3 regions of the Streptomyces sp. A2-16 genome follow, and region 1 is predicted to be linked to each of the others. Evidence: riboswitches for the same ligand, from Rfam matches in the RefSeq annotation. Region 1 holds a riboswitch; each other region holds the start of a gene.

Region 1 (6,530 bases):
GCAACGTCCGGGTCGGCAACGGCGACGCCATCATCCTGCTGCGCGAGATGCTCACCGCGGACGCGCTCGACGGGCTGCGCGTCTACTTCCCGGACCCCTGGCCCAAGAAGCGCCACCACAAGCGCCGGCTGATCCAGCCGGAGTTCCTGGACCTGGCCGCGACCCGTCTCAGGCCCGGCGCGCTGGTGCACTGCGCGACCGACTGGGAGCCGTACGCCGAACAGATGCTCGACGTGCTCACCGCCCATCCGGCGTTCGAGAACACACAGGCGGGCGGCGGTTTCGCGGCGCGTCCCGACTTCCGGCCGCTGACCCGTTTCGAGGGGCAGGGACTGGAGAAGGGACATGTCGTGAACGACCTGCTGTTCCATCGCGTACAGCACGGCGACCGAACCGACCGATCCGCTCAACCCCCCACCGGCGCCTGAGCGTCCCACCCGGCTGCGGGCGGCGCCTCCGTCTCGTTAAGGTCGATGCTGTGGCCACCTGTCCCCCGTATCCGACGCACCCCGGTGACCCCACCGGTGGCGCCGTGCTGCGGCACGCGCACTGGTGGCAGCGGAAGTGGGTGCGCTACGGCGCGCTGATCACGCTCCTGGCGCTGTCCGGGCTCGTCATCCTCGCCCTGGTCCGCCAGCAGACCGGCACCCAGGGTTTCCTGGTCGGGCTGGGGCTCGCCGTCCTGCCCGTGCCGCTGCTCATCGCCGCGTTCCGCTGGCTCGACCGGGTCGAACCGGGCCCCTGGCGCAATCTGCTGTTCGCCTTCGCCTGGGGCGCCTGTGCGGCCGCCCTGATAGCGATCATCGCCAACAGTTTCGCGACGAAGTGGATAGCGACCGCGACCGCCGACCCGTCCAGTGCGGACACCCTCGGCGCCACGGTGATAGCGCCGATCGTCGAGGAGTCGGCCAAGGCCGCCGCCGTCCTGCTCGTCTTCCTGTTCCGCAGACGGGACTTCACCGGGATCGTCGACGGGGTGGTGATAGCGGGGGTCACCGCCACCGGATTCGCCTTCACCGAGAACATCCTCTACCTCGGCACCGCCTTCGGCACCGACCAGCTCAGCGGGGACCGCGGCATCGCCTCCGTCACCGCCGCGACCTTCTTCGTGCGCGTGGTCATGTCGCCGTTCGCGCACCCCCTGTTCACCGTCCTCACCGGCATCGGCTTCGGCATCTCCGCGCTGTCGGCGGAGCGCCAGCACATCCGGCGGGTGCTCGTCCCGCTGTCCGGGCTGCTGCTCGCGATGGGGATGCACGCGACGTGGAACGGCTCGTCGACGTTCGGGGAGTACGGGTTCTTCGCGGTGTACGCGATGTTCATGGTGCCGGCGTTCGCGCTGCTGACCTGGCTGGTCATCTGGACGCGGCAGCGGGAGCTGAGGACCGTGCGCGAGGAACTGCCCGCGTACGCCGTCGCCGGGTGGCTCACACCGACCGAGCCGTACGTGCTGGGCTCGATGCGGGCGCGGCGGGTGGCGCGGGAGTACGCGCGACGGCAGCTCGGGGGGCGGCCCGCGGGGCGGGCGGTCGCGCAGTACGAGGCGTACGCGACGTCGCTCGCGTTCCTGCGGCGCCGGGGGCGGCTCGGGCGGGCGAACGCCGACTTCGTCGTACGGGAGCGGGAGCTGCTGCACGAGCTGTGGCGGCGGCGGGACGTGGCCCGGCAGGCCCTGGACCACGCGGCCCGGACGACAGCCCCGCCGGTACCGGTGGCCGCGCCGCCTTGGCCGGTGTACGGGGTGTACGGGTATCCGACCCAGCCGACCCATCCTGCCTACCCGGTCCAGCCGGTCCACCCGGTCCACCCCCAGCCGACGGTGCCGTATCCCGCGTACAACCCGTACCGGACGTAGGGCTGCGCGGGGTTCGGCACCGCCGAGCGCCGCCGAGCGCCGTCGCCCTACGCCGACGCCGCCGTCAAGCGCTCCAGTTCCTCCTCCGTCAAGGTCAGGTCCGCCACCTTCAGCAGTGCCGGGAGCTGTTCCACCGTCCGTGCGGAGGCGATCGGGGCTGCGACCGTCGGCTGGGCCGCGAGCCAGGCGAGGGCGACCGTGGCGACCGGGACCGTGTGGGCCTCGGCGATGTCGTCCAGGGCCGCGAGGACCTTCCGGCCGCGGTCGGTGTCCAGGTGCTTTCCGGCGCCCGCGGCCCGCGGACTTGCGACCGTCGCGCCCGGGCGGTACTTGCCGGTGAGGAACCCGGAGGCGAGGGCGTAGTACGGGACGGCGGCCAGGCCCGCGCGGGCGGCCACCGACTCCAGCTCGCCCTCATAGGTGTCACGCGAGACCAGGTTGTAGTGGGGCTGGAGGGCGACATAGCGCGCCAGGCCCTCGCGGTCGGAGAAGGCGAGGGACTCCGAAAGCCGCGCGGCGGAGATGTTGGAGGCGCCGATCGCCCGCACCTTGCCCGCCTTCACCAGCTCGTCCAGCGCGCCGATGATCTCCTCGACCGGCACCTCGGTCTTGTCGAAGTGCGTGTAGTAGAGGTCGATGTGGTCGGTGCCCAGACGCTGCAGCGAGGCGTCGGCGGCGGCCTTGATGTTCCCGGCGGTCAGGCCGGGGAAGTCGGGGTGCTGGCTGACCTTCGTGGCGATGACGACGTCGTCGCGGTTGCCGCGGGCCGCCAGCCACTTGCCGATGACGGTCTCGGACTCGCCGCCGGAGTTCCCGTCGACCCACGCCGAGTAGGAGTCGGCCGTGTCGACGAAGTTGCCGCCGGCCGCGGTGTACGCGTCGAGGACGGCGAAGGAGGTGGCCTCGTCGGCGGTCCAGCCGAAGACGTTGCCGCCGAGGGAGAGCGGGAAGACCTCGAGGTCGGAGGAGCCGAGCTTGCGCAGAGAAGTCATGCCATACGTCAACGCCCGTCCGGGACGCCGCTCTTCCGCTACGGCCGCAAAGTCCTCGTAAACAACCGGAATCACCCCCTCCGGAACTCTGCCCCCACACACGCCGACGGCCCTGGCGTCGGGGGGACGTCGTCAGGGCCGTCGGAAACCGTAGGAAGAGGGAACCTCAGGGGTTGAGCCCCTTGCCCCGCAGCCACGCCATCGGGTCGATCCCGTCGGCCGCGCCGTTCGGGTGGACCTCCAGGTGCAGGTGCGCGCCGGTCACGTTGCCCGTGGCGCCCACGCGGCCGATGACGTCACCGGTGCCGACCTTCTGGCCGACGCTGACGCTGATCGAGGACTGGTGGCAGAACCACAGCTCGGTGCCGTCGTCGAGGGTGAGGATCGTGCGGTAGCCGTAGGAACCGGCCCAGCCCGCCTCGGTGATGGTGCCGCTGTGGATCGCCTTGATGAGCGTGCCCGTGGGGGCGGCGAAGTCGAGGCCCGTGTGGTAGCCGGAGGACCACAGCGAACCGGCCTGCCCGAAGGTCGAGGTGATGGTGTACGACGAGGTCGGCAGCGTGTACTGCTTGGCGAGCTCGGCCAGGCGCGCGGCCTCGGCCACCTTCGCGGCCGCCTCCTCCGCCTTCTTCTTCGCGGCGGCGGCCTGCTCCTGGGCCTCCTTCTCCGCCTTGGCGGCGGCCGCGTCGGCCTCCTTCTCGGCGGCGGCCGCGACGGCCTGGGCGGCCTTGGTGTCGATCTGGTCCTGCTGCTGCTCGGCCTGGGCCAGGATGCGCGAACGCAGCGCCTCACCGGCGTCCGAGGCGCCCTGCGCGGTGTCCGCGGTGGTGGCGCCGACACTGCTGAAGGCGCTCGTGTCGTCCGCGGCCGAGTCGGCGTCGTCCGAGATGAGCGAGCCGACGTTCGGCAGGTCGGGCATCGAGATGGAGACCGGCGGCTTGCCGGTGTTGGCGCTGGCCATACCGCCGGCGCTGACGGCGGCTATGACACCGACGCCGAGAACGGTGGAGCTGCGGGCGAATCCTCCGCCGCGCTGCTTGGCGACGCGGTGCCGGCCTCGTACCGGGGCCAGGGAGTCCGCGGTCGGGTTCCACTCGCCGAGCGGGGCCTCGTCGTCGGCGCGGTAGCCGCCGTACACGAGAGTGCTGCGTGGTACGGACGGGGCCTCGGGGGCAGGCGGGTTGGACGCCACGTGGGCGCGCTCCTTTCCTTCCTTCTCGCCTACCGGGTTAGCTGACGGGTTCGGAGCAGGAAGGTCTCCTACGCGCGTATACCCGCCGTGCTGCCACGGCGGAGTACGAGCGATTCACCCCAAGTTGGTGGTTCCCCGGTTCCCTTGCGGAATTCGGCGCGTGAGCACGGAGCCGTCTCTTGTGACGGCTGGGACGACCGCGCTGCGTTATCGAACGTTAATAGACCCGGGGGGCCGATTCCAAGCTGTTCCGCTTGATCATTAACGAAATCCCGCAGGACTTACGGCCCATGAACGGCTAAAAACGGGCGAGTTGGCCTGACCTCGGGTAACCCACGGACCTTGACGGCACGTCAGACGCTATGCGGAGGGCGGTCGTCCGATCACCCCGCGTCACACAGGCCTTCTCAGGGCGAGCAGGACCATGTCGTCGGTGAGGAAGCCCCCGGAATGCCGGCGCGCCTCGCCCGCGAGGGCGGCGAGCAGTGCGCCCGGCTCCGGGACGGCCCGGCCGGTCAGCCGCGCCTCGGGGTCGTAGAACCGCCCGCGCCCGTCCCGCGCCTCGGACAGTCCGTCGGTGTACAGCAGCAGCGTGGCCCCGCCCGGGAAGCGGTGCTCCTCCGCCAGGTCGGGCCAGGTACCGAGGTCGCCCATGCCGAGCGGCAGCGCGGGGCTGCAGGCGGGCAGTTCGTCCACCGTGCCGTCGCCGTGCAGCAGCAGGGGAGGCGGGTGGCCGCGGTTGACGATCCGTACGATCCCGTCGCCGTGCGGGAGTTCGGCGAGGACGACCGTCGCGAACCCCTCGAGGATGTCGACGCTGTCCCGCCGCGCCGCCTCCCGCTCCAGCGCCCGCTCCAGGCGCTGCGCGACGGCCTCCAGGGTGGTCTCCTGCTCGGCGGCCTCCCGGAACGCCCCGATGACGATCACGACGGCCGCCACCGCCCCCATCCCCTTGCCGCGCACGTCCCCGACGATCAGCCGTACCCCGTGCGGGCTGTCCTGCACGGCGTACAGGTCGCCGCCGATGAACGCGTCCTCCTGGGCCGCCTCGTAGCGCACGGCGATGTCGAACCCGCCGATCCGTCCCGGGGGACCGGGCAGCACCGCGCGCTGGGCGGCCTCGGCGATCTCGCGCTGGGAGGCGAGCTGTTCGCTGCTGCGGCGGACGAGGAGATTGATGAGGACCGCGAGGACGGCGACCGTGATCACGGTCACCGTCTCGGTGACGGCGTCGGCTTCGAGGACGATGCCGAGCTGCAGGTGGACCGCGAGGACGACGAGGACGGTGGCGACGCCGGTGAGGACGGTGCCGCGCCGCGAGTAGAGCGGGGCCGCGACCAGGGGGGTGGCGGTGAACAGGGGCGCCGCGGAGAACTGGGTCGGGGTCAGGTAGTCGTAGAACGCCCCGGCGACGAGCAGCAGCATCGGGAGCACGCGGACGAAGCTGCGCGCGTGCGAGATCCGCCCCTCCTGCTCCACACGTCCAGGTTCGCCCGGTTGCGGTCCGCGGGCGAGCCGGGTGCTCCGGTCGGGGGAAACACTCAGGGCCGGAGTCCAGTGACTGGACTCCGGCCCTGAGCCTTGAGTAGCGGGGACAGGATTTGAACCTGCGACCTCTGGGTTATGAGCCCAGCGAGCTACCGAGCTGCTCCACCCCGCGCCGTTGTGTTCACTACTGTACGCCATCCGCGGGGCGGTTCGCGCCAGGGTTGTCTCACAGGCCCGGGTTCCCGGCGTGGGTGAGGGTCTCCCAGGCGACGAACAGGTTGTCGGTGCCGGCCGGCCGGGTCTCCTCGGCGAGCTTGTGCGCGGCCGGGACCGGGACGTGGAGCCGGTTCTCCAGGTGGTCGAGGGCGACCTCCAGATCGGGGCCCATGGTGCGGACCACCTTGCCGCCGCACAGCCAGGCGGGCGCTGACTCGCCCGACTGGTAGCGGGCGTGGAGGGCGAGCGCCGCCTCGAGCCGGTCGGCGACCTCGCCGTACAGGTCGACGCCCTGGTGCCAGGCGGTCTCGGCGACATGGGCGGTCGCGGCGAGCGCGTACCCCACGTGCTGGAAGTTGCGGCAGGTCTCCTGGGAGACGCCGTCCTTGAAGGCCGTCTGCCCGAACCAGTAGGTGGTCAGCTTCCGCGGGGTGTCGACCGTGCTGCCCGGCGGGGTGAGCGGGACCCTGCCGTCCTTCTCCAGATAGAAGTACGCCGGCACCCGCTCGCGGAACCGTTGCAGGGCGTGGTCGAAGGCCCTGTGGTCGTCGAGGAAGACGGCGATGCCGATGGCCGCGTCCGTCATCACGAGGTCCCAGTTGCCGTTGTAGTCGGGCACCTTCCGGGTGACGGCCGGCAGATAGGCGGTCCGCAGCATGCGCTCGAACCGCCGGACCCGCCCCTCGGGCCAGCCCGCGGTCCCGCCGTGGCGGATGATCTCGGCGGCCCGGGCCCAGGTGGACCCGGCCCAGCCGGTCTGGAGCCCGGAGTCCTCCTCCGTGTGCCG
Region 2 (6,530 bases), 7.2 Mb from region 1:
CGTACTCGGGCACCCTGCCCGGCTCGGCGGCCTCCCGGCGCCACTGGGCGTACTGGACGACGTCGGCCAGGGCGCGCACCGCGCGCTCGGCGGCGGGGTAGGCGGGGATGAGGCGGTCGTCGCCGGGGGCGGGCGGTTCGGCGGGGGCCGGCGTGGCGCGCAGCCGGTCCAGGGCGCGGAACGGGTGGTCGGCACGGATCTTCGGCGGTCCCGCGGCGGCCTGGGGCGCGGTGCTGGCCGCCGCCGACAGAGCCTCCGCGAGCCCGCCGAGCTCGACATGGACCACGAGGACGGGCTTGCCGGGAACCTGCTTCGCCGCGGAACTGAGCGCCTCGGCGAGGGCGGCGTCGCCGACGGTTCCCTCGCCGACCGCCGGGATGGCCGTCACGATCACCGCGTCGTAGGAGTCGTCGGCGAGCGCCCGCGCGAGGGCCGCGTGGAAGTCCTCCGGCGCGGCCGACGTGGTCAGGTCCAGCGGGGTCGACGGCCGCAGCCCCTCGGCGACGCACGCGTCGTAGGTGAGCAGACCGAGCGACTCGGAGTTGCCGAGGATCGCGACCTTGGGACCGGTGGGCAGCGGCTGGCGGGCGAGCAGCAGGCCGGTGTCCACGAGTTCGGTGATGGTGTCCACGCGGATGACTCCGGCCTGCCGGAGCAGTGCGGACACCGTGGCGTGCGGCAGGCGCGTGGCGCGGACGGCGTGGCCCTGCGGGGTGGTGCCCGAGCCCTGCACGACGACCAGCGGTTTCGCGGCGGCCGTGCGCCGGGCGAGGCGGGTGAACTTGCGGGGGTTGCCGATGGACTCCAGATACATGAGGACGACGTCGGTGTCCGGGTCGTCGTACCAGTACTGCAGGACGTCGTTGCCGGAGACGTCCGCGCGGTTGCCGGAGGAGACGAAGGTGGAGACGCCGGTCACGCCGGTGACGCCGCCGCCGCGCCGGTGCAGCCGGGAGAGCAGGGCGATGCCGATGGCGCCGGACTGGGCGAACAGGCCGATCCTGCCGGGGCGGGGGGTCTCGGGGGCCAGGGAGGCGTTGAGCCGGACGTCGGGGTTGGTGTTGATGATGCCGAAGGCGTTCGGGCCGATGATCCGCATGCCGTACGCGCGCGCGTGCCGCACGAGTTCGCGCTGGCGCTCGCGTCCTTCGGGGCCGCTCTCGGCGTACCCGGCGGAGAGCACGACGAGTCCCTGCACTCCGTGGGCCCCGCACTCGGCGACGACCTCGGGGACCTGCTCGGCCGGCACGGCGACGACCGCGAGGTCGACGGGGCCGTCGATGTCGCGCACCGAGCGGTGCGCCGGGATCCCGTCGAGCTCCTTCTGCTCCTCGGGGAACGCCTTGTTCACGGCGTACAGACGGCCGCCGAAGCCGTAGTCCCTGATGTTGCCGAGCACGCTGCGGCCCACCCCGCCCGGGGTGCGGCCCACTCCTACGACGGCGACGGAGCCGGGGGTGAGCAGCCGCTGCACGGACCGCGACTCGGCACGCTGCTCGCGCGCGTACTGCACGGCGAGCGAGCGGTCGGTGGGCTCCAGGTCGAACTCCAGGCGTACGACGCCGTCCTCGAAGCTGCGCTTCTGGGTGTACCCGGCGTCGGTGAACACCTTGATCATCTTGACGTTGGCGGGCAGCACCTCGGCGGCGAAGCGCCTGATGCCGCGCTCGCGGGCGACGGCCCCGATGTGTTCGAGGAGGGCAGAGGCCACGCCGCGCCCCTGGTGGGCGTCCTGCACGAGGAAGGCGACCTCGGCCTCGTCGGCGGGGGCGGAGGCGGGCATGCCGTCGGCGCCGATGCGGTCGTAGCGTACGGTGGCGATGAACTCGCCTCCGACCGTGGCGGCGAGTCCCACCCGGTCCACAAAGTCGTGGTGCGTGAAGCGGTGGACGTCCTTGGCGGACAGTCGTGGGTAGGGCGCGAAGAAGCGGTAGTACTTCGACTCGTCCGACACCTGCTCGTAGAAGCTGACCAGGCGATCGGCGTCGTCGACGGTGATGGGCCTGATGCGCGCGGTGCCGCCGTCGCGCAGCACCACGTCGGCCTCCCAGTGGGCGGGGTACTCGTGCCGGTCCGACGCGCTCTGCATGGGCCCCAGAGTACGGCTCGCGTACGACAACGGCGCGAGGCAGTCTGTGGAGAACGCGCAAGAGGGCACAAGGACGGAAGTCGGGCCGAGGCCGCGGTCCGACCACTCACCCCGGACGGGACTTCGGGTCCTGTCCGGAGACGCTTCACGTGTGGGAAACTGGTCTAGACAACCCTGAACACCGAAGGGCAGCATCACATGGCTGAGCGCCGCGTCAACGTCGGCTGGGCCGAGGGCCTCCACGCCCGCCCCGCTTCCATCTTCGTCCGGGCCGCCACGGCCGCAGGTATCCCGGTGACGATCGCCAAGGCCGACGGCAACCCCGTCAACGCGGCCTCCATGCTGGCCGTGCTCGGCCTGGGCGCACAGGGCGGCGAGGAGATCGTCCTCGCCTCCGACGCCGAGGGCGCGGACGTGGCCCTCGACCGGCTCGCGAAGCTGGTCGCCGAGGGGCTCGAGGAGCTTCCCGAGACCGTCTGAGAACGGGTGCCCTGAAAAGCACCGGAGGGCTCGTCCGAATTATCGGGCGGGCCCTTCGCTTTTCCCTTTGAATGGGCAGCAGAAATACCGCCCCGCGAATTACTCCTCTTTGTATACGGCGCCCGTGTTAATGCCGCACACCCGTCACGTTTACAGGATGTTGCGAGGTCCTCACACGGTCCGCGCGGTCCGGCCCGGCGACGAATCGGAGCCGGTGCACCGCGCCCGAGCGTTCGGTGTGCAGCGCCGTGATCGCCCGCGCGCGCTCTCCGTCGCCGCGGGCCACCGCGTCCACGATCGCGCCGTGCTCCGCCCAGGACTCCACGGGGTCGGCCGGCGCGTCCACCGCGTACATCCAGGCGATCTTGTGCCGCAGCTGGGTCAGCATCGAGGTCAGGGCGGGGCTGCCGGCGGCCTGCGCGAGCGTCTCGTGGAACCAGCCCCCCAACGAGCGCAGATCGTCGCTGTTGCCCCGCCTGGCCCGCTCCTGGCCCAGCCGGACCAGGCCGCGCAGCACCTTCAGATGGGCCTCGGTGCGCCGCTGGGCGGCCCGGGAGGCACCGAGCGGTTCCAGGAGCATGCGCATCTCCAGGAGGTCGGCGCCCTCCTGCTCGGTCGGTTCGGCCACGCACGCGCCCGCGTGCCGCCGCGTCACCACGAAGCCCTCGGCCTCCAGCGTCCGCAGGGCCTCGCGGACGGGGACGCGGGAGACGCCGTAGCGGCGGGCGAGGAGTTCCTCGGTGAGCCGGCTGCCGCGCTCGTAGACACCGGCGACGATGTCGTCCCGGATCGCCGTGCATACCGAGTGCGCCGGAATACGCATGTCCGACCTCCGTCTTAATCCCCGTGAAACGTCGCCGATTGACGTGTGTTCAGTGACTCTATTGCAATGAGCGGGAATTTCCGACGCCGGACCGGAATCCGGGGATATTTTTTGGACAACAGGGCCGTGGAAACGACGAAACCCCGGCTCGGGGAGCCGGGGTCTCGCAAAGATCGCGCGGTGGGACCGTCAGAGGTTCACGCCGTGCGAACGCAGGTAGGCGACAGGGTCGATGTCCGAGCCGTACTCGGGCGTGGTGCGCGCCTCGAAGTGCAGGTGCGGGCCGGTGACGTTGCCGGTCGCGCCGGAGACGCCGATCTGCTGGCCGGGGGTGACCGACTGGCCGACCGAGACGCCGATGGACGACAGGTGGCCGTACTGGGTGTACGTGCCGTCGGCCATCCTGATCACGATGTTGTTGCCGTACGACCCGCCCCAGCCGGCCTCCACGACCGTGCCGCGGCCGACCGCGTGGACCGAGGTGCCGCTCGCGGCGTGGAAGTCGACACCGGTGTGGCTGCCGGACGACCACAGGGAGCCGCCGCTCTTGTAGCCGGTGGAGATGTAGGAGCCGGAGATCGGGGCGACGAAGGCGTTGAGGCGCTTGCGCTCGGCCTCGCGGGCGGCGCGCTCCTTGGCCTCGCGGATCTCCTTGGCCCGCGCCTCGGCCTTGCGCCTGGCCTCCTCGGCCGCCTTCTTCTGCGCGGCGGCCCGCTCCTGGGCGACGGCCTGGGCGTCGATCTGCTCGGCGAGCGAGTCACCGGCGCTGACGACGGGCATGAGGCCGGTCTGTTCCACGGAGCTGACGGAGTTGTCGGCCGCGAGGGCCGGAGCGGCGATGGTGCCGATGACGCCGGTGGTGGCGAGGGCCGCGACGCCCGCCGCGCGGGCGGTGGTGCGCTTCATGCGGCTGGGACGACGGTGCTTCCCGGTGGCGCAGGTGAACGCCATGTAGTGGCTGATCCTTTCCTTCCTTCTCGCCTACCGGGTTAGCTGACGGGTTCGGAGCAGGAAGGTCTCCTACGGACCCCCTCGCGGTGCGCGGGCGTCCGATTCACCCCAGGGACTCTTGGTGTGGGTCCCCGGCTCCCCTGGCTCGCGCCATGCGGGGACTCGGCGATGACTGCCCGGTGCCGCGGGCGCGGCGCAGTGCCTGACGGACAGCCCAGAGGACGCTAAGCGGGGCCACTTTCAATCCCCAAACCGATCAGGGCTTTTGTAGCGCATCCCACAGGGCAGACAGGCAACCTCCTGCCCAATTCGGACATCTGACGAACTCGGGTGACGAAGGGGCCCTGGTGACGCTTCCGTCACCAGGGCCCCTGAGGTCGGGTGCCGCTACTCGGCCGTCACGACCTTGACCTCGCCGATGCCGAGGGCCTCGACGGGCTCCTTGATGGCGGCCGCGTCGCCGACCAGGACGGTCACCAGCCGGTCCACCGGGAAGGCGTTCACGACGGCGGCGGTGGCCTCGACGGTGCCGGTCGCGGCGAGCTGCTGGTACAGGGTCGCCTGGTAGTCGTCGGGCAGGTGCTGCTCGACCTGGTCGGCCAGCGTGCTCGCGACGGCCGCCGCGGTCTCGTACTTGAGCGGCGCCACCCCGACGAGGTTCTGCACGGCGACATCGCGCTCGGCGTCGGTGAGACCGCCCTCGGCGAGCGTGCGCAGCACCTTCCACAGATCGTCCAGGGCGGGACCGGTGTTGGGGGTGTCGACCGAGCCGCTGATGGCGAGCATCGCGGCGCCCGAGCCGTCCGGGGCGGACCTGAGGACCTGGCCGAACGACCGTACGCCGTAGGTGTAGCCCTTCTCCTCGCGCAGGACGCGGTCCAGACGGGAGGTGAGGGTGCCGCCGAGGCAGTACGTGCCGAGCACCTGCGCGGGCCACACGCGTGCGTGCCGGTCGGCGCCGATGCGGCCGATCAGCAGCTGCGTCTGGACGGCGCCGGGACGGTCCACGATGACGACCCGGCCGGTGTCGTCGGCGGTCACCGGCGGCACGGGGCGCGGCTGGGCCGTGGACCCCGTCCAGGAGCCGAGGGTGTCGGCGAGCAGCGCGTCCAGGTCGATGCCGGTGAGGTCGCCGACGACCACGGCGGTCGCGGTGGCGGGGCGCACGTGCTTCTCGTAGAAGCCGCGCACGGCCGCGGAGTCGATGTTCTCGACCGTCTCCTCGGTGCCCTGGCGCGGACGCGACATGCGCGAGTCCGCCGGGAACAGCTCCCGGGAGAGCTCCTTGGCGGCGCGGCGGGACGGGTTGGCCAGCTCGTGCGGGATCTCGTCCAGGCGGTTGTTGACGAGCCGCTCGACCTCGCTGTCCGCGAACGCGGGCGCCCTGAGCGCGTCGGCCAGCAGACCGAGCGCCTTGGCGAGCCGGGAGGCCGGCACTTCGAGGCTGAGCCGGACGCCCGGGTGGTCGGCGTGCGCGTCGAGGGTGGCGCCGCAGCGCTCCAGCTCGGCGGCGAACTCCTCGGCGGAGTGCTTGTCGGTGCCCTCGGAGAAGGCGCGCGCCATGATCGTGGCCACGCCGTCCAGTCCGGCCGGCTCGGCCTCCAGGGGGGCGTCCAGGAGCACCTCGACGGCGACGACCTGCTGGCCGGGGCGGTGGCAGCGCAGAACGGTGAGGCCGTTGTCGAGCGCCCCGCGCTCGGGGGCGGGGAAGGCCCAGACCTTGGGCTCGCCCGCCTGCGGCTGCGGGTGGAACTCCATCGCGGCGAGCTCGCTCACTTGGCCGCCTCCTCGTTGTCGTCGGTGGCTTCCACGGTGGCCGCGGACTGCGGGGCGTCCGCGTCCTCGGCGCTCTGGGCGATCTCGCCCGGGGCGGTGGGTTCGTAGACGAGCACCGCGCGGTTGTCGGGGCGCAGCTTGGCCTGGGCGACCGCCCGGACCTCCTCGGCGCTCACCTCCAGGACGCGCTGCACGGCGCTCAGGGCGAGCTGGGGGTCGCCGAACAGGACGGCGTAGCGGCACAGTTCGTCGGCACGGCCGGCGACGGTGCCGAGCCGGTCCAGCCACTCGCGCTCCAACTGGGCCTGGGCGCGCTCCATTTCCTCGGCGGTCGGGCCCTCCTCGGCGAACCGGGCGAGCTCCTCGTCGATGGCGGCCTCGATGACCGGCACCTCGACGTCACCGGAGGTC
Region 3 (6,530 bases), 540 kb from region 1:
CCACGCGATGCCGTCGAGGATGTCGTGCTCGCTCACGACGACTTCCTCGGCACCGATCCGCTCCATGATCGCGAGAAGGACGAGGGCCCCGGCGCCGATGACGTCCACGCGCCCCGGGTGCATGGAGGGGACGGCCGCGCGCTCGGCGTGGGTGGAGCGCAGCAGCCAGTCGGTGATCTCGCGGACCCGCTCGTGGGGGACCCGGGAGTGGTGGATGGCCTCGGAGTCGTACTCGGGCAGCTCCTGGGCGATCGCCGAGACGGTGGTGACGGACCCGGCGAGCCCCACCAGCGTGCGCGCCTCGCGCAACGGGACGGTCTGCTCGGCGAGGTCGAGGGCGGCCTCGATGTCGGCGCGCATCGCGGTGATCTGCGCGGCGGTGGGCGGGTCGCTGACGGCGCCGTCCTGGACGAGGTGCCGCTCGGTCATCCGCACACAGCCGACATCCACGGAACGTGCGGCGCGCACATGGTCGTCGCCCACGACGAACTCCGTCGAACCGCCGCCGATGTCCACCACCAGGTAGGGCTTGGCGAGGTGGTCGCTGCCGGTGAGCTCCTTGGTCGCCCCGGTGAAGGAGAACTCGGCCTCCTGGTCCCCGGAGATGACCTCGGGCTCGACGCCGAGGATGTCGAGGACGCCCCGAACGAAGTCGTCCCTGTTCTCCGCGTCCCGGGAGGCGGAGGTGGCGACGAAACGCAGCCGCTCGGCCCCGTGCTCCTTGATGACCGCCGCGTACTCCCGGCACGCGGCGAAGGTCCGCTCCAGCGCCTCGGGGGCGAGCCGGCCGGTCCGGTCGACGCCCTGCCCGAGCCGGACGATGGTCATACGGCGGTCCAGGTCGACGAGTTCGCCGGTGGCCGGGTCGCAGTCGGCGACGAGGAGGCGGATGGAGTTCGTACCGCAGTCGATGGCGGCGACGCGGGTCACTGGTCGTTCTCCTCGGTATCGGCGAGGGTCACGCACGCCCCCTTGCGCCACCACTCCGGCAGCATCGCGATCGCCTCGTCGCCCAAGGGGTTCACGCCCGGGCCCGCGGCCAGCGAGTGGCCGACCAGGACGTGCAGGCACTTCACCCGGTCCGGCATGCCGCCGGCGCTCGGGAAGCCCTCCAGGACCTCGATGGCGTCACGGCGGGCGATGTAGTCCTCGTGCGCGGCCCGGTACGCCTTGGCGAGCTCCGGGTCGGTCTGCAGGCGCTCCGTCATCTCCTTCATGACGCCGTTCGCCTCCAGCGTGCCGATCGCCGAGGCGGCGCGCGGGCACGTCAGGTAGTACGTCGTCGGGAAGGGCGTGCCGTCGGGGAGGCGGGGGGCCGTCTCCACCACGTCCGGCTGACCGCAGGGGCAGCGGTGCGCGATCGCGCGCAGTCCGCGCGGCGGCCGGCCGAGCTGCTGCTTGAAGGCCTCGACGTCCGCGTCGGTGGGCTCGGTGCGCGGGGTGGAGGGCGGGGGCGTTTCCATGCCTGTCTTTCTATCGGTCCATCGGTCGGTTCACTGGTCCGAGGCGTCGGACTTGTCGACGCCGTCCCAGACGTTGGAGTACCAGGGGCGGTCGGCCGCCCCGAGATCGGTGCGGGACTGCTTCGCCGCGTCCGGGTCGACGACGATGAAGCCCGTCTCGCCCGGCATCACATAGTGCAGCCGCTGCCGGATCTGCTGCTCCGCGTACGCGTCGTCCTGCCAGCGCGCCTTGAGATCGCGCAGCTTCTCGACCCGCTGGGCGGCCTGCGCCTTCTCCCGCTGGAGATCGGCGATCTCGGCGCGCTGGGAGACGTACTGCCTTATCGGGTACGCCAGCGCCACCACCAGCGTGCACAGCACGAGGGCGAGCAGCGCGGCCCTGCCGGTGAGCCGGGAGCGGCGGGCCTGCCTTCTGGTCTGGGAGCGGTAGACACGGGCCGCGGTCTGCTCGCCGAGCAGCCTGATCCTGGTCGTGGTGGAGAAACGGTCCCGGTCCTTCACGGCCATCGGCTCTCCGCCTCCCCTTCTACGTGCGTACGTCCCCGCACACGGTACGGGACCGGTACGGGGACGTACGTACGACTGGCTAAGGATTGGCCCTGTAGGGGTCAGCCCTTGACGCTGCTCAGCCCTTGAAGCGGGGGAAGGCGCTGCGGCCGGCGTACACCGCCGCGTCGTCGAGGATCTCCTCGATGCGCAGGAGCTGGTTGTACTTGGCGACGCGCTCGGAGCGGGCCGGGGCGCCGGTCTTGATCTGGCCGCAGTTGGTGGCGACGGCGAGGTCGGCGATGGTGACGTCCTCGGTCTCGCCGGAGCGGTGGGACATCATGCACTTGAAGCCGCTGCGCTGGGCGAGCTCGACGGCGTCGAGGGTCTCGGTCAGCGAGCCGATCTGGTTGACCTTGACGAGCAGCGCGTTGGCGGCGCCGTCCTCGATGCCGCGGGCCAGACGCTCCGGGTTGGTGACGAACAGGTCGTCGCCGACGATCTGGACCTTGTCGCCCAGCTTGTCGGTGAGGACCTTCCAGCCGGCCCAGTCGTCCTCGAACAGCGGGTCCTCGATGGAGACGAGCGGGTAGGCCGCCACGAGCTCCTCGTAGTACTCCGTCATCTCGGCGGCCGAGCGGTCCTTGCCCTCGAACTGGTACTTGCCGTCCTTGTAGAACTCGGAGGCGGCGACGTCCAGCGCCAGGGCGACCTGCTCGCCGGGGATGTAGCCGGCTTCCTTGATGGCCTCGAGGATGAGGTCGAGGGCGGCGCGGTTGGACTCCAGGTTCGGCGCGAAGCCGCCCTCGTCGCCGAGGCCGGTGGACAGGCCCTTGCTCTTCAGGACCTTCTTGAGGGTGTGGTACACCTCGGTGCCCCAGCGCAGCGCCTCGGAGAAGGACTCCGCGCCGATCGGGGCGATCATGAACTCCTGGATGTCCACGTTGGAGTCGGCGTGCGAGCCGCCGTTCAGGATGTTCATCATCGGCACCGGCAGCAGGTGCGCGTTCGGGCCGCCCAGGTAGCGGAAGAGCGGGAGGTCGCTGGCCTCGGAGGCGGCGTGGGCGACGGCGAGGGAGACGCCGAGGATGGCGTTGGCGCCGAGCGAGCCCTTGTTGTCGGTGGCGTCCAGGTCGAACATCGCCTGGTCGATCAGGCGCTGCTCGGTGGCGTCGTAGCCGACGAGCTCCGGGCCGATCTGCTCGATGACCGCGAGGACGGCCTTCTCGACGCCCTTGCCCTGGTAGCGGTTCGGGTCACCGTCGCGCAGCTCGATGGCCTCGAAGGCGCCCGTGGAGGCGCCGGACGGGACGGCGGCACGACCCGTGCTGCCGTCGTCGAGGCCGACCTCGACCTCGACGGTGGGGTTCCCTCGCGAGTCGAGGATTTCCCGGGCTACGACGACGTCGATGGACGGCACGAGCATCTCCTTCTTGGGATGTGACACGGTCCGCCGGGACCGCGGTGGGTTCTGCGAGACCGAGCCTAACCGGCTCCGGGGGATCGGCCACCGTGTGGACCGCCCCGTGGACAGAACCGAGAGTAAATTGTTTCTGAACTGAACAAAGACGTCCCGGCAAGCGCGCACAAAAAACCCCGCCCCGGTGCGTACGGGGGAACACGCACCGGAGCGGGGAGCCCGTGGGGACGGGGGGGGGAACCCTCACGAGGTCCTTCAGTATGAGGACCACGGATGTGAGGGCGCTGTGGTTCAGCTGAGCGTCACTTCAGGTGCAGCTGCTGGCCCGGGTAGATGAAGTCGGCGTCGGCGATGATGTCCTTGTTCAGCTTGAACAGCTTCTGCCAGCCGCCCTTGACCTTGTGCTTCTCGGCGATCGAGCTGAGGGTGTCGCCCTTGACGACCTTGTACTCGCCGTCGCCCTTCTTGACCTTCTTGCCGGTCGGGGTGGTGACGGTCTTCTTGGCCGCCGGGCGGTCGGTCGAACGGGAGGCGCTCTGCTCCTCGGTCGAACGGCTGCTCGTGTTCGAGGAGCCGGAGTTCGAGGAGGACGAGCTGCTGCCGCCGTTGTAGGTGGCGCTGGACAGGCCCGTGCCGCAGACCGGCCAGGCACCCTTGCCCTGGGAGGCGAGGACCTTCTCGGCGACGGAGATCTGCTGCGACTTGCTGGCCTGGTTGGCCTGCGCGGCGTACTGGGTGCCGCCGTACGCGGCCCAGGTGGAGGCGGAGAACTGCAGGCCGCCGTAGTAGCCGTTGCCGGTGTTGATGGACCAGTTGCCGCCGGACTCGCACTGGGCGACGGCGTCCCACTCGGAGGCGGTGGCGGCGGAGGCACTGCCGGCCGCCATCAGCGGGGCGGCGATGGCGACACCGGTGACACCGGCGAGCGCGGCGGCACGGGTGGCCTTGGACGGACGACGGTGCTTGCCCTTACCGGAAAACAGCATGGTGGATCCCCTCACCGACGCCTGCGAGGTGAGCTGTCGGGTTCGGGCCGGTTGAGTTGCCCGGTCACGCGAGCTGCGTGACTTCACCCCAAGCCGGTCCAGCGTGAACTGCTGGGTCCGGCACTTACCTTGGGTCCCCCGCTCCTGCCTACGGCGCATGACGCGACGACTGTTCCCGTACGGCCGCTGGCAGGATTCGGCGTTGCGACAGACGGGGCTCGGGTTGCCGAGCGGTGACGACCGTAGACACGCGCTCGGCGGAATTTCAAAGACGATCAGGGCTTCTGAGACTCATCCCACACTTTCACCAAAGTGGACATTCGGTGCGAAGTGTGACGTGAACTCGCGCTGTTTTTCAGGCCTTTTCGGCCCTATTCAGCCCCTGTGTCGAGCGTCTGACCGGCGACGATGTTGCTCGGGTCGGCCCCGATGCGGTCCTTGTTCTCGGCGTAGAGGGCACGCCATCCGCCGTCGAGACCAAGGGAGTCGGCGATGGAGACCAGCGAGTCGCCCTCCTGGACCGTGTAGGTGCGGGCGGCATGACGGCCGCCAACCGAGGACGGGGCCGCGCTCTTCGTCACGGCCTCCTCGGCACTGTCGCCGCGGTGCTTGCCGGAGCCGAGGGCGCCGACGTCCACGAGAGCCGAAGAACTGCCCTCCTGCCACGACTTGTCCGCTTCATCCTCATCCGCGCTCACCACGGGCGAGCTGTCGGAGGACTGCGCCTCCCCCGTGGCGGAACCCTCGGATCCCGAAGAGTTCTTTTTGTCCGAGCTGTCGGAACTGTCCTTGCCGCTGGAGGGAGTGGCCGACGGCGAAGGCGTCGCGGACGAGCCGTCCAGCGCGTCGAGCAGTCCGGAAGAATCCTCGGAGCCCGACGAGTTGGATGAACCGGAGGATCCGGAAGAACCCGACGAACTAGAGGAACCGGATGATTCAGACGATCCGGACGCCGAGGCCGAGGGCGTCCCGCTGCCCACGCCCGTGTCCACGTCGGCCGAGCTCGAGTCCTTGCTGAGGCCGTTGAGCAGACCGCAGGTCGGCCACGCGGCGATGCCCTGGTCCGCGAGGAGCTTCTCGGCCACGGCTATCTGCTGGTTGCGGCTGGCCAGGTCGGCGGTCTTGGCGTACTCGAGGCCGCCGTACTTCTCCCAGTTCTCCTGGGACATCTGGAGGCCGCCGTAGTAGCCGTTGCCGTCGTTCGCGCTCCAGGAGCCGCCGCTCTCGCACTCCGCGACCCGGTCCCACGTGGTGCCGGTGGCGGCGCTCGCCCCGGTCGCCCCGAGCAGTGGGATCGCGATGGCGGATCCCGTCACACCGGCCGCAACGAGGAGAGCCGGAGCCTGACGGGGGCGACGGTGACGACCGTTCCCGGAGAGCATGGGGGGACCTTTCCCGAGAGAGCAGGGACCAGCGCGGCAGGTGGTACAGGCACCGCGCTGGTCCGTGAACGTATAGGGATTCGATCACTTGTCACAAGTTAATGCCGCGTAGATCACGTGAAGATCACAGACTTGAGGGCACGTCATGTTTAGGCGGCCCCCCTCGGGGATACGCCGGACCCCTCGGTCCATTACCGGACGGGCGTGAACTCCACGGGCAAAGTACGCAGTCCACGCATGATGAGCCCACCACGCCAGCGCAAATCAGCCGAATCCACCGCGAGTTGAAGGTCCGGGAGCCGGGTGAGGAGGGTGGCGAGCGCGGTCTGGCCCTCCAGACGGGCGAGCGGGGCACCGAGGCAGTAGTGGATGCCGTGGCCGTAACCGAGGTGCTGATTGTCACGGCGGGACAGATCGAGCACATCGGGGTCGGCGAACCGCTCCGGATCCCGGTCCGCGGCGGCGAGCACGACGAGCACCGGGTCGCCGACGGCGATGTCCTGTCCGCCGATGCGGAGGGGTTCGGTGGCGAACCGCCAGGTGGCCAGCTCGACGGGGCCGTCGTACCGCAGGAGCTCTTCCACCCCGGTTTCGAGCAGGTCCCTGCGGCCCTCGGCGAGGGACTGCTGGAGCCTTTGGCGCTGCCCCGGGTGGGTGAGGAGGGCGTAGGTGCCGTTCCCGATGAGATTGACGGTGGTCTCGAAGCCCGCGAACAGCAGGATGAAGGCCATCGCCGCGGCCTCGTTCTCGGTGAGGTGCTCGCCGTGGTCGGAGGCGCGGATGAGCGCGGAGA

The links. Region 1 has a riboswitch for cyclic di-AMP ahead of IOD14_RS42540 (M23 family metallopeptidase). Riboswitches for the same ligand answer to the same signal wherever they lie in the genome.
Region 2: another riboswitch for cyclic di-AMP. It lies ahead of IOD14_RS10185 (M23 family metallopeptidase); the one in region 1 lies ahead of IOD14_RS42540 (M23 family metallopeptidase).
Region 3: another riboswitch for cyclic di-AMP. It lies ahead of IOD14_RS40075 (transglycosylase family protein); the one in region 1 lies ahead of IOD14_RS42540 (M23 family metallopeptidase).

The regions. Positions count from the first base shown of each region.
Region 1 is NZ_CP063808.1:9,477,754-9,484,283, forward strand. Features, by position in the region: gene trmB (tRNA (guanosine(46)-N7)-methyltransferase TrmB) at 1-428, shown strand, start outside; gene IOD14_RS42530 (PrsW family intramembrane metalloprotease) at 479-1,855, shown strand; gene IOD14_RS42535 (aldo/keto reductase) at 1,903-2,847, opposite strand; gene IOD14_RS42540 (M23 family metallopeptidase) at 3,014-4,039, opposite strand; cyclic di-AMP (ydaO/yuaA leader) riboswitch at 4,051-4,208, opposite strand; gene IOD14_RS42545 (PP2C family protein-serine/threonine phosphatase) at 4,433-5,518, opposite strand; tRNA gene IOD14_RS42550 (tRNA-Met) at 5,626-5,699, opposite strand; gene IOD14_RS42555 (alginate lyase family protein) at 5,754-6,530, opposite strand, start outside.
Region 2 is NZ_CP063808.1:2,236,450-2,242,979, reverse strand. Features, by position in the region: gene IOD14_RS10200 (bifunctional GNAT family N-acetyltransferase/acetate--CoA ligase family protein) at 1-2,089, opposite strand, end outside; gene IOD14_RS10195 (HPr family phosphocarrier protein) at 2,288-2,569, shown strand; gene IOD14_RS10190 (GntR family transcriptional regulator) at 2,697-3,392, opposite strand; gene IOD14_RS10185 (M23 family metallopeptidase) at 3,582-4,343, opposite strand; cyclic di-AMP (ydaO/yuaA leader) riboswitch at 4,357-4,521, opposite strand; gene IOD14_RS10180 (pitrilysin family protein) at 4,731-6,119, opposite strand; gene IOD14_RS10175 (pitrilysin family protein) at 6,116-6,530, opposite strand, start outside.
Region 3 is NZ_CP063808.1:8,941,107-8,947,636, forward strand. Features, by position in the region: gene IOD14_RS40055 (Ppx/GppA phosphatase family protein) at 1-930, opposite strand, end outside; gene IOD14_RS40060 (DUF501 domain-containing protein) at 927-1,463, opposite strand; gene IOD14_RS40065 (septum formation initiator family protein) at 1,494-1,970, opposite strand; gene eno (phosphopyruvate hydratase) at 2,089-3,375, opposite strand; gene IOD14_RS40075 (transglycosylase family protein) at 3,672-4,355, opposite strand; cyclic di-AMP (ydaO/yuaA leader) riboswitch at 4,359-4,567, opposite strand; gene IOD14_RS40080 (transglycosylase family protein) at 4,727-5,737, opposite strand; gene IOD14_RS40085 (cytochrome P450) at 5,929-6,530, opposite strand, start outside.